DNA from 2 places in the Priestia sp. 53B2 genome. Region 1 is predicted to be linked to the other one. Evidence: a T-box and tRNA genes for the amino acid it is inferred to sense, from the RefSeq annotation. Region 1 holds a T-box; the other holds one or more tRNA genes.
The links. The T-box of region 1 lies ahead of thrS (threonine--tRNA ligase). A T-box ahead of a tRNA ligase gene usually reads a tRNA of that ligase, here a tRNA-Thr.

Region 1 (5,982 bases):
CAGCAATAACTCCTGCCACTGCATTTTGCCCTACTGAATGAAGAACATAAGCCATTGCTTCTGGGACATTCAGTTCCTTGTATGAAACAACTCCAGTCATAACAAGGCATACTGCTACATAAATAATCGTGCAGATCACCAGTGAACTAATAATGCCAATAGGCAAATTGCGCTGCGGGTTCTTTACTTCCTCTGCTGATGTAGATAAGGCATCAAAACCTAAGAAAGCAAAAAATACGGCTGCTCCCCCTGTCACAACACCTTCAATTCCATAAGGCATAAAAGGAGTCCAATTAGACGGCTTTACATAAAAAGCCCCTACAATAATAAAGAGAAGGATAATAAATAATTTAACAAGCACCATAAAATTATTCACTTTTTTACTTTCTTTTGTTCCTCTTGAAAGCAGCCATGTAATAAGAAGCGTAATACAAATAGCAGGAAGGTTTACTAGGCCTCCATTTGCAGGGATCGTAATTAATTCTTTTGGCAGTGAAAAACCAAAGCCTTCTAAAAAGTTGTTAAAATAAGAAGACCAGCCGTTTGCTACTGCTGACATTGTTAATAAATAGACGGAAAGCAACGTCCATCCCATTAAGTGTGCTACCACTTCGCCGATGGTTGCATATGTATAAGTGTAAACGCTCCCAGATACAGGTATAGTTGAAGCAAATTCCGCATAGCAAAGCGCTGCAAAACCGCATACAATAGAAGCCAGTATAAAAGAAAAAATAACGGCTGGTCCAGCATCATTAGCAGCCACCAAACCTGTTAACACTAAAACCCCCGTTCCTATTACGGCTCCAATACCAAGAAGAGTCAAATCGAATGCTCCTAATGTTTTGACTAGAGATTTGTTTTGACTTTGTTCTAATAATTGCTCGATTGACTTCTTTTTAAATAGTTTTCCCATTGCACTCTCTCCTCTCTGTTGCCACTCATCCCTTAAAAAACTTGAAAATGACATTTTTCCCCATTTGGCTGCGCGTTTTTACTTCAGATACAGAAGTAATTATATAGAAATAATTACTAACTTGTCTATTAGTATACTAATATCATTATATATATTTCAAGAGTTTTTGTAAGCGATTTCTTACCATCACTATATTTTAGATTTATAAACTAAACAAAGCAGTTATCATTGTGCTTATACATAATAAGTTTGAATGAAAATAATATTCTAAAAAATAAAATTATAAGTTTTTAGATAATTTTTTTACTAACTATCTTCAGATATAAATTCCTGGCATAGAGATTATTTACAGAACGATGAATGTTTTATCTTACCGGGTGTTATAATGATGAAAAATGAAGTATATGAAGGGCGGAAACAGATGCTTAACTTACTTATTGGCTGTGTTTTGTTAGCTTTAGGAGTGTACTTTATGTTTAAATTTCTTTTTTATTCTCCTTCTAAAAAGAAGCGAGACCAGCAAAAGGTGAGCAAATTACCTAATGAGAATTCAGCTTCATCCAGCACAAACGATTCGAATGGAATAAGATAAATTTTTTTATAAAATACCGGCGTTTGTCTAAGGCAAAAGTTATACTGCTGATATATATTATCTTATACCCTTCTAGTTCAATATTCCCTTCATTTTGGTGTAAGACAAGATGAAGGGAATCACTATCCGACTTAAAAAATCGGATTTTTCTATTTAGTAAGGTGAATAGTTTTAATAAACTCCGTTTGAATTCATTTCTTTACTCAAGTATACAGCTGAATCTTCAACACTTATTGTTCCAATATTTTTCTTTCCGTGCTTTCGCATGGCAAGCAATTCATTTTCCACTTCTTTATCTCCTATCACGGCCATATAAGGAACTTTCATCATTTCTGCTTCTCGAATTTTCAGACCTATTTTTTCAATGCGATCATCAACCTCAACACGATACCCTTGTGACTCCAGCTCGTGTTTCACTTTATATGCATATTCCACATGCGGCAGTGCAATAGGCAATAGTTTGAGTTGAACAGGAGCTAACCAAAGAGGAAATTGACCTTCGTAATGTTCAATCAAGATGGCCATAAATCGTTCAACGGAACCGTATATAGCGCGGTGAATCATTACGGGACGATGAGGTTTATTGTCTTCTCCAATATACATACAGTCAAACTTCTCTGGCATTAAGAAATCAAGCTGAATTGTTCCGCACTGCCAGCTGCGACCTAAGGAATCTAAAATATGAAAATCGATTTTCGGCCCGTAAAAAGCTCCGTCTCCTTCATTCACCTGATAGTCTAAGCCTTTTTCACTTAACACAGATTGAAGCGACTTTTCTGCTTGATTCCATGTTTCGATATCTCCCATAAATTTTTCAGGCCGTGTGGATAGCTCCACTTTGTAATCGAAGCCAAAATGTGAATAAAAGTCATGGATAAACGCTAGAATGCGGCTAATCTCAGCTTCAATCTGACTGAGTTCTACGAATAAATGAGCGTCGTCCTGTGTGAATGACCGGACTCTTAGCAATCCGTTTAAAGAGCCAGAAAGCTCGTGGCGATGAACTAATCCAAGCTCTGCGTATCGAATCGGAAGTTCTCGGTAGCTTCTTCGCTTGCTGTTAAACAATAAAATGGCTCCCGGACAATTCATCGGTTTAATCGCATAGTTTTGTTTGTCAACATTTGAAAAATACATATTCTCATGATAGTGCTCCCAGTGCCCTGATTGTTCCCAGAGTTTCTGTTTCATCATGATGGGTGTTTTTATTTCTTGATAGCCTGCTTTGTAATGTTTTTGTTTCCAGTAATTTTCTAACTCATTTCGAACAATCATTCCGTTAGGTAAGAAAAACGGCATACCAGGAGCTTCTTCCATCGACATAAACAGCTCCAGTTCTTGACCTAACTTTTGATGATTTCGCTTTTCTGCTTCCATTTGTTTTGACACGTTCATTCCTCCAATATGTTTTTATTCAACAAAAAACCGCACTCATCCCTAGTAAAGGGACGAATGCGGCCGTGGTACCACCCTAATTCCGTAAAATACCCATACGTATTTTACGCTTAAAAAGATAACGGTTTTACCGGTTGCGGTTTCAGTGTATACACATTCCCCGCCGCAGCTCCAAGGTGGTAAATTCATTTCGTTTTCTAAGGGTTCTCAGCCAGTGACCCTACTCTCTGTAAAGAAAATCTAAAAATGATTCATGTCCTTTTCATTGCTTGTATATTCATTTTTTCTACATAAAAAACCGCACTCATCCCTAGTGAAGGGACGAATGCGGCCGTGGTACCACCCTAATTCCATAAAATACCTACACGTATTTTACGCTCAAAAAAGATAACGGTTTTACCGATTGCAGTTTCAGTTATGCACGTTCCCTGCAATAGCTCTAAGGTGGTAAATTAGATGATTTCTTAAGGGCTCTCAGCCAGTGACCCTATTCTCTGCGAAGAAAACAGCATCTAATTCGTGTCCTTTTCATTGCCAAATACTGTTTATTAGTTGTTAAAAGCGATTATAGTGTATAAATTTAACAAAAGTCAAGAGTTATTTTTTTATTTTTTAATGTTATAGAATTACTTTATGCTTGAATTCCCGAAAAGTTACTTAGGAATATCTGGGCTCAAAAAGTTTTTTATTATAATATTGACAACCTACTCATAGTAGTATCAATGACTAGATTTATGACTAATTTTTGTAACAATAAAGGTAAAAGAAGAAAAGCGAGATAAATCTCATGAACCCATATACAGTTCATTCAACTCCTCTACCGGCAACAAAAATATCAAAAAACGGTCACAAGCTACGTGTCCATCTAAAATGCTCGTGGAGACATCTTAAGAAAGCTTATAAAACGAAATGGTGATTTCGGGTAAAACAGAGACTATTGATGATATACTAACATATTATTTTTTTATCACGTAAATATTGGATGAGAATTCATAGAAACTATTTTGTTATATACATGTACGTAAAAACTCCTCATGCATACTTCATGCTACGTTATTTCTTCTTAAAATCCATTCTAATGCTCTAATAGTGAATATTACTCTACTGTTTATGTTATGTACACAACTAAAAAAGCTAATGGCAGCGTATAGCTAACCATTAGCTTTTTAGTTATTTTGCAAATACATGCTGTCCAATTTTAATTGTTTCTTGTTTTCCGCGCAGCCATTGATCTGCCGTTTTATTAGAGTTAAAGAAGAATAATGAACCTTTTCCTTGACCTTGGAAGTTAATTGCTTCTTCTACAGCTTTTTGTGAATCTTTATCTGCAGGTTTATTAATTTGACCGTTGCTAACCGGGCTGTACTGACCTTTTTGATAAATAACGCCTTTTACAGTATCCGGGAATTTGCTGCTGTCGACTCTATTTAATACCACTGTCGCCACGGCTACTTTGCCTGCGTACGGCTCTCCTTTGGCTTCAGCTGATACAAGACGAGCTAATAGTTCCTTATCATTTTTATTTACTTGAATGTGCTGTTCATGAGCGGGCGCTGCAGCAAACGCTGAGTAACCTGCACCAAAGCTTGGGATAAGCATTGCTATAGCAATCACTAGTTTTTTTATCATAAAAATAAAATCCTCCTTGCTATTTCTTAACGTGGATCATATGCTAGCAGAAATATAAGAGGCTTTCATTACGAAAAATTATCCAATTACAAAAGAAATTGGATATTGTTATGCTTTTTCGGCAGCTTTTAGCAGCATAAAACTGCGGCCTGAATTATAAATATTAGTTGCATTTACTTCGTTAGTAGTTTATGATGTAAAAATATAAATAGTAATGATTACGATTTAGGGAAATATTTTAAGAAAGAGTGGATTATTTGGCTAAAAAATCAAAGATAGTAAAAGAAAAGAAACGACAAGAACTTGTAGAAAAATACGCAGAGTTAAGGCATCAGTTAAAGGAACAAGGAAATTATGATGAACTACGAAAGCTACCGAGGGATTCTTCGCCTACTCGCTTGCATAATCGCTGTAAAGTAACGGGAAGACCTCGCGGGTATTTACGTAAATTTAAGCTTTCGCGAATTGCATTTAGAGAGCTTGCTCACAAGGGACAGCTTCCTGGAGTAAAAAAATCAAGCTGGTAAACTTCTAATTAAGTAAAGGACCCTCTTTGCCACAAAAGGAAGAAGCACGCATTATAAATCGTAATCATTACTTTTAATAGGAGGGATCAATATGGCTACATGGAACTTAGATAAAACAAAACATCACGTTTTCATTTGTAATGGAAGCAGCTGTAATCAAGCTGGAGCCGAAGAAGTCACGCAAGCGATCCGAAATGAAATAGCTAATCAAGAATTAGATCCATACATACACACTACTCGCACTCGATGTAACGGAAGATGCCATGATAAATGCGTCGTCGTTTCCTATCCAGACGGTATTTGGTATAAAGATATAAAACATCATGATGCACGAGAGTTTATTAACTCTTTAAAAACAGGTCAATCTTTTTCAAAGAAAATAAGCCATATTTTTTGCGGAGAAGGTTTCCAGCGAACAGAAGGCACTGTGAAAGGTATCTCAAAAGAAAAAGAAAACGTCATCAAAGTATCTAAAAAACTTTAATTTAAAATAGTGAAAACATGGTCTTTAATCAATTAACAGAGAAACATAATTAAAAATGTCTGTTTGTTCTCTCTAATGCACCTGTTACTCGAGATAAACAACAAAAGCCGCCCTAAGCAAACGGGGCGGCTTTTGTCACCTTTAAATTTTGTAGAAATTATATTTTCTCTGTTTCAAATATGAAATTTGAACTATATATTTTCTTAACTACTGATGAAAGAATATGGATTCCTTTTTTTACCTCTTCATCTGTAGCGGTAAGACTTATGCGAATGCACTCCTGATTGTGAGAAGAAGATTGACTGCCATGAAAAAATGACCGTCCTGGTACTACAATCAAGTTTGCTGCTTTTAATTTATTGTATAAATCTTTATCACTAAAAGGAAGACCTTCTAGCCAAAGCCAACCAAATAACGAACCTTCTGCTTTGTGCAAATACCA
Region 2 (5,982 bases), on a different contig from region 1:
TTCAATTGTTGTATGAAGCCAGGTAAAAACAGCGATTAATAATTCATTTTTTGAAGAAAAATAGTTGTAGAATGTTCCTTTTGAAATGCCGCTATAATCAATGATGTCTTGAATAGATGTAGCTTGAAATCCTTTTTCAACGAAGAGATGGTGTGCATTTTTTACAACTTGCTGTTTTCGGTTATTCATTATTATCACCTAAATATAAAATTAGACTCATGGTCCAACTTTATGATACATGATTTAAAGCGTTTACACAAATGTTCTTTTCAAAAAATGGACGATATCACGACAATATATTGATATAAAAGGATTGTAGGACTAAAAAAGTCGATAAAATAAAGGACATGAACGCAAGATTTTTCGCTTGCATAAATTGAACTCACAGTATAATATACTCTATGTAGAACATGTGTCTAAAAAAATGAACTTAAAGTATAAGGAGGTACAATAATGAGTCAATCGATAAATCAAATGGAAAAGCCGCCTTATGGCATAATTGCTATTTTGTTAATTGGCGCTTTTATCTCATTGTTGAATGAAACGTTATTAAACGTGGCGCTGCCGTCTATTATGAAAGACTTAGATGTGACAACGTCAACTGTCCAGTGGCTTTCTACTGGTTATATGTTAGTGAATGGTATTATGATTCCAACTACTGCTTTTTTAATTCAGCGCTATTCCGTCAGAGGATTGTTTTTAACGGCGATGTGTTTATTTACAGCAGGAACGATACTTGCCGGTGCTTCGCCCGTATTTTCGGTCTTGTTAACCGCTCGTATTATTCAAGCATCAGGCGCAGCCATTATGATGCCGCTTTTAATGAACGTATTGCTCACAAGTTTTCCATTAGAAAAACGCGGAGCTGCGATGGGGATTTTCGGCTTAGTTATGATTTTTGCTCCGGCAATTGGTCCTACCTTATCAGGGTGGCTAATTGAACACTATGAGTGGAGAATGCTGTTCCACCTTGTTACGCCAATCGCTGCAATTGTATTAATAGGCGCTTTCTTCCTATTAAAAGACAAAAAAGAAAAAGTGGAAATCAATTTGGATTTTTTATCTCTTTTGTTATCTACAATTGGATTTGGAGGACTTCTATACGGATTTAGCTCAGCAGGGGATAAAGGCTGGGATTCTGTGGAAGTATACGGCACCATTATCGTAGGAGCTGTGGCTCTGATTTTATTTATTACGCGTCAGTTCAAGCTTAAAACCCCTATGCTTGAATTCCGCATTTTTAAATATCCAATGTTTGCTTTATCATCAACGATTTCAATGGTGATCACAATGGCATTATTCTCAGCCATGCTGCTAATGCCAATTTATGTTCAAACGGTACGAGGCATTTCTCCGCTTCATTCAGGATTACTAATGCTTCCGGGTGCGCTGCTAATGGGTGTGATGTCACCGATTACCGGAAAATTATTTGATAAATTCGGAGCGCGTGCACTGGCTGTAACGGGTCTAACTATTACAGCCGTTACGACGTATTTCTTCAGTAACTTAGAGCTTGATACGACGTATACAACGCTCATTACGCTTTACACGCTTCGCATGTTCGGAATGTCTATGGTGATGATGCCGGTTATGACAAACGGATTAAATCAGCTGCCGCAGCGCTTTAATCCGCATGGCACTGCGATGAATAACACGCTTCAACAAGTATCGGGAGCTATTGGTTCGGCTCTTTTAGTAACGGTGATGTCAAACCGTACAGCTACACATGCAAAAGAGCTCGCTCAAGATGCAATGAGCGGAGCAGGAGCAGCTAATGCAACCGCGGCCGGGGCAGCTCAAATGAAAGAACAGATTGGGATGCAGGCAATGGTACAAGGGATTAACGATGCGTTTGCCATCTCAGTAGTACTAGTGGTGGTTGCCTTAATTCTTTCATTGTTTATGAAACGCGCAACGCCGGCAAGTGAAGATGAAGTGATAAAGGAAAAAGCAGGACGCGAGCAGTTTGCTAAATAAAAAAGAAATCCCCGCTGAGACAGCGGGGATTTTTTCAGCTTGTATATCTAAAGCTTAAGCCCATTTTCTTTAATAATTTCCGATAGCCGATGGACGTTTGATCAGCCATAATATGCGCTTCCATCTGCAGGTCTAAAGGCAAGTCTTCAGGCTTTTGGTTTTCAACCATTTCACGGTCTTCGTCAAAGACGCGAAGGTTAAAGTCATACACACCTTCAACGGGAGAATCTTTCTCAAAGTTTCGAGCGATTGGCGCGAATAAACGTGTTTCGCGGGCTGAAATAGGAGAGACTGCATTCATAATCCACAGCTCTGCGCCTTCTGGGAAGTATACTTTTAGCGTAGCTGTAAACGGCGGATAAACATCAAAGACGCGAAGCCATTTAAAATCAGGTGGATTTAAATGCTGCTGTTCTTTGGAATAATTGCTCACCGTGCTCGTATATTCTACATGAAGCCCATAATCTGTGTCGCTTACTTTATATTTAGGCACAAAGGCATTGTTTCGATCGCCAAACGTATCTGTGTGAACCCAAGCAAAATGAGCTACGTCTAAAAACCCTTCCATTTGGCGACCAGCTGATCCCATAATATCAAAGCTCGGACAAACAATTTGCTGAAAGTCAGGGTCCTCCCAAGCATCGAAGTACGGCAAATTATCTTGTTCACCGGTCAGGGAAGTCCAAACTAATCCAAATCGTTCAATAACTGGATAGACGGCCATACACAGGCGGGGGGAAATATTGGCGTCGGGATGAGCTGGAATCGACGTGCATGCACCGTCCGTTGCATAGCGGAAGCCGTGGTAAGGACAGATAATTTCATCATCTTCGACCCAGCCCATGCTAAGCGGTGTGCCTCGGTGAACGCATAAATCACGAGCCGCTACAACTTTGTGTGTGGTACGGTATAGAACTAGATTTACATCTAGTAATTTTACGGACATTGGTTTTTCTGTTACATCACTGCACCGTGCGACGGGGTACCAATACTTGGCGAGCGTCGTCCAATCTTCTAGGCTAAACGTACAGTCTCTTGGGTAGGGAGTTGCCGTTTTTGATTTGGTCATGGTTGGTTGTTGTTCCATCTATTTTCTTCCTTTCTTTTGTAAGCTCTTTTACTAAGGGTAATATAAAAAAAGAAAATTCACACAATTTGTGTGAGGAATTCTAACACAAAATATGGAACTTTGTAGAAAGTGCGAATTTCAGAAGACGCAAATTAGAGAATATACCAATAAAAAAATTTTTAAAAAGCGCTTCCTAAATCAATTTAAACGTGATATAATTTTCCAAGACGCTGGTGTAGCTCAGTAGGTAGAGCACTTGCATGGTAAGCAAGAGGTCGCAGGTTCGATCCCTGTCGCTAGCATACGAAAAAAACCTTCTTTCTTGTTGAAAGAAGGTTTTTTATTTGTGTTGGCTTTAAAATTATTCTCCGAATTATTCTTCCCCGCCTTGTGAAAAATTTAACAGTTTGATAGCCTTATTAGGAAGGTGTGAGAAAACATGTGTATCTTTTCAACTATGTCTTATGAATCATATTTAGAAATATTCTTAAAAGAATGTTTATTGCCTCTAAGTATTGGGTACACGGAACTAGGGGTTAAATTTCAACAGGGAGTGTGAACGATAATTTGATTACGTTTAAGAATGTGTCAAAGCAATATCCAGACGGTACGACCGCCGTGAAAAATATTAATCTAGAAATTAAAGAAGGAGAGTTTTTTGTTTTAATTGGTCCGAGTGGGTGTGGTAAAACAACCACCTTAAAAATGATTAACCGTCTTCATGATATTACCGAAGGAGAACTATACATAAAAGATAAGCTCGTATCGGACCACAACATACATGAGCTACGCTGGAACATCGGTTATGTCCTGCAGCAGATTGCGCTTTTCCCCCATATGACCATTGCTGAAAATATAGCCATTGTACCCGAGATGAAACATTGGAAGAAAAACAAAATCAAAACGCGCATTGATGAGCTGCTTACCTTGGTGGGACTAGACCCAAAGCAGTATCGAAACCGAAAGCCGTCTGAGCTCTCAGGTGGCCAGCAGCAACGTGTAGGTGTAGCACGTGCCCTCGCAGCCGATCCCCCCGTTATTTTAATGGACGAACCCTTTAGTGCCCTCGATCCGTTAAGCCGCGAACAGCTTCAGCAAGATGTTATTAGCTTAAAAGAAAAAATCAAAAAAACATTTGTATTTGTTACGCACGATATGAGCGAAGCGATGACGCTTGGAGATCGTATCTGCCTAATGAAAGATGGGGAAATTGTTCAAGTTGGAACCCCGGAGGAATTCATTCAAAGGCCTAAAAATGAATTTGTAAAAATATTTATTGGAAATCAAGGAAATGCTTTATTTGAGACATTGGATATGTTTGTCAAAGAAAGCGAACAGCCAGACGTAGAGCCTACTGAAGAGCTAGCTTCAACCGCCACTGTTCAGCAGGCAATGGACGCCCTTTACGACCACGAAGCAATAGCCGTGAAAAAAGGGAGCAAACGCATTGGCGTTGTAACGCGCAAAACTCTATTAGCGTTTCTTTCTGATAAAACGAAAGAAGGGGGAACGCTGTAATGAATGCACTAAGCACATTATTAGATCAACGAGGAGATGCACTGTTTCAAGCTCTTCTTGAACACATTCAAATTTCAGTACTGGCTCTTGTTATCGCCGTATTAATTTCAGTGCCGCTCGGACTGTACTTAACGAGACATGACCGCATTGCTGAACCGATCATTGGCGTAACAGCCGTACTGCAAACCATTCCTTCACTCGCTTTATTAGGATTACTAATTCCTCTTGTCGGAATTGGAACCTTTCCCGCGGTTATTGCACTGTTTTTATATTCGCTTCTTCCTATTGTACGAAATACATATACCGGAATTAAAGAAGTGGACCCGTCTTTAATTGAAGCATCCAAAGCCATGGGGATGAACTCGTGGAGACGATTAATCAAAGTAGAACTTCCTCTAGCACTTCCTGTCATTATGGCCGGAATTCGTACAGCAATGGTACTCATTATTGGTACAGCGACAATTGTGGCTCTTATCGGAGCGGGCGGACTCGGAAGCTTAATTTTGCTTGGTATTGATCGAAGTGATAATAGTTTAATTTTATTAGGAGCCATTCCAGCAGCATTATTAGCGCTTATTTTTGATGGAATTCTGCGAACGATTGAACACTCAGCTAAAAAAGGGTCCAAAAAACGCTCGTTTATTATGATCATCGTATTAATACTCATTCTTGTTTCTCCGTTTGCAGCGATGAGCGCAACAAAATCAGACCTTGTTATCGGAGGGAAAATTGGCGCAGAACAAGATATTTTAATTGATATGTACAAAGAATTAATTGAAGATCAAACCGATATGAAAGTAAATCTTCGTTCGTCGCTTGGGAAAACGGTATTTGTATTTGAGGCTCTGCGTAACAAGGAAATTGATTTATACCCTGAATATACGGGCACAGCCATTGTGACGCATCTAAAGGAACAGCCGGACAGCAAAGATGAAACAAAGGTGTACAAGCAGGCAAAAGAAGGATTTCAAAAGAAATTCGGCCTTGTTTATTTAGATCCAATGAAGTTTAATAATACGTACACATTGACCGTAACAAAGAAATTTGCCAAAGAAAATAATCTAACGACCATTTCAGATTTGGCAAATGCAACAGATAAAGTAAAAGCAGGATTTACGCTTGAGTTTAAAGATCGTGAAGACGGCTATGTAGGCATTCAAAAAGAATACGGTCTTACCTTCCCGAATATTAAAACGATGGAGCCGAAGCTTCGCTATCGTGCTGTAGAAAAAGGCGATATTAATATGCTTGATGCTTACGCAACGGATCCTGAAATCAAACAGTTTGGTTTGAAAGTCTTAAAAGACGATCAGCAGTTCTTCCCTCCGTATCAAGGAGCGCCTGTGCTTCGTGAAGATACGCTAAAAGAACACCCTGAACTGAAAAAAATCTTAAATCAATTGGGCGGTAAAATTAGT

Region 2: it has a tRNA-Thr gene. The T-box ahead of thrS (threonine--tRNA ligase) is inferred to sense a tRNA for this amino acid. The anticodon was not compared.

What each region holds. Positions count from the first base shown of each region.
Region 1 is NZ_JBLZXA010000027.1:553,962-559,943, reverse strand. It holds gene ACN6NE_RS23360 (amino acid permease) at 1-913, opposite strand, end outside; gene thrS (threonine--tRNA ligase) at 1,677-2,900, opposite strand; T-box leader at 2,947-3,175, opposite strand; T-box leader at 3,215-3,441, opposite strand; gene ACN6NE_RS23350 (cell wall hydrolase) at 4,071-4,529, opposite strand; gene rpsN (30S ribosomal protein S14) at 4,787-5,056, shown strand; gene ACN6NE_RS23340 ((2Fe-2S) ferredoxin domain-containing protein) at 5,148-5,540, shown strand; gene ACN6NE_RS23335 (valine--pyruvate transaminase) at 5,698-5,982, opposite strand, start outside.
Region 2 is NZ_JBLZXA010000008.1:159,854-165,835, reverse strand. It holds gene ACN6NE_RS04230 (TetR/AcrR family transcriptional regulator) at 1-189, opposite strand, end outside; gene ACN6NE_RS04225 (DHA2 family efflux MFS transporter permease subunit) at 454-1,977, shown strand; gene ACN6NE_RS04220 (Rieske 2Fe-2S domain-containing protein) at 2,012-3,064, opposite strand; tRNA gene ACN6NE_RS04215 (tRNA-Thr) at 3,276-3,348, shown strand; gene ACN6NE_RS04210 (ABC transporter ATP-binding protein) at 3,614-4,564, shown strand; gene ACN6NE_RS04205 (ABC transporter permease/substrate-binding protein) at 4,564-5,982, shown strand, end outside.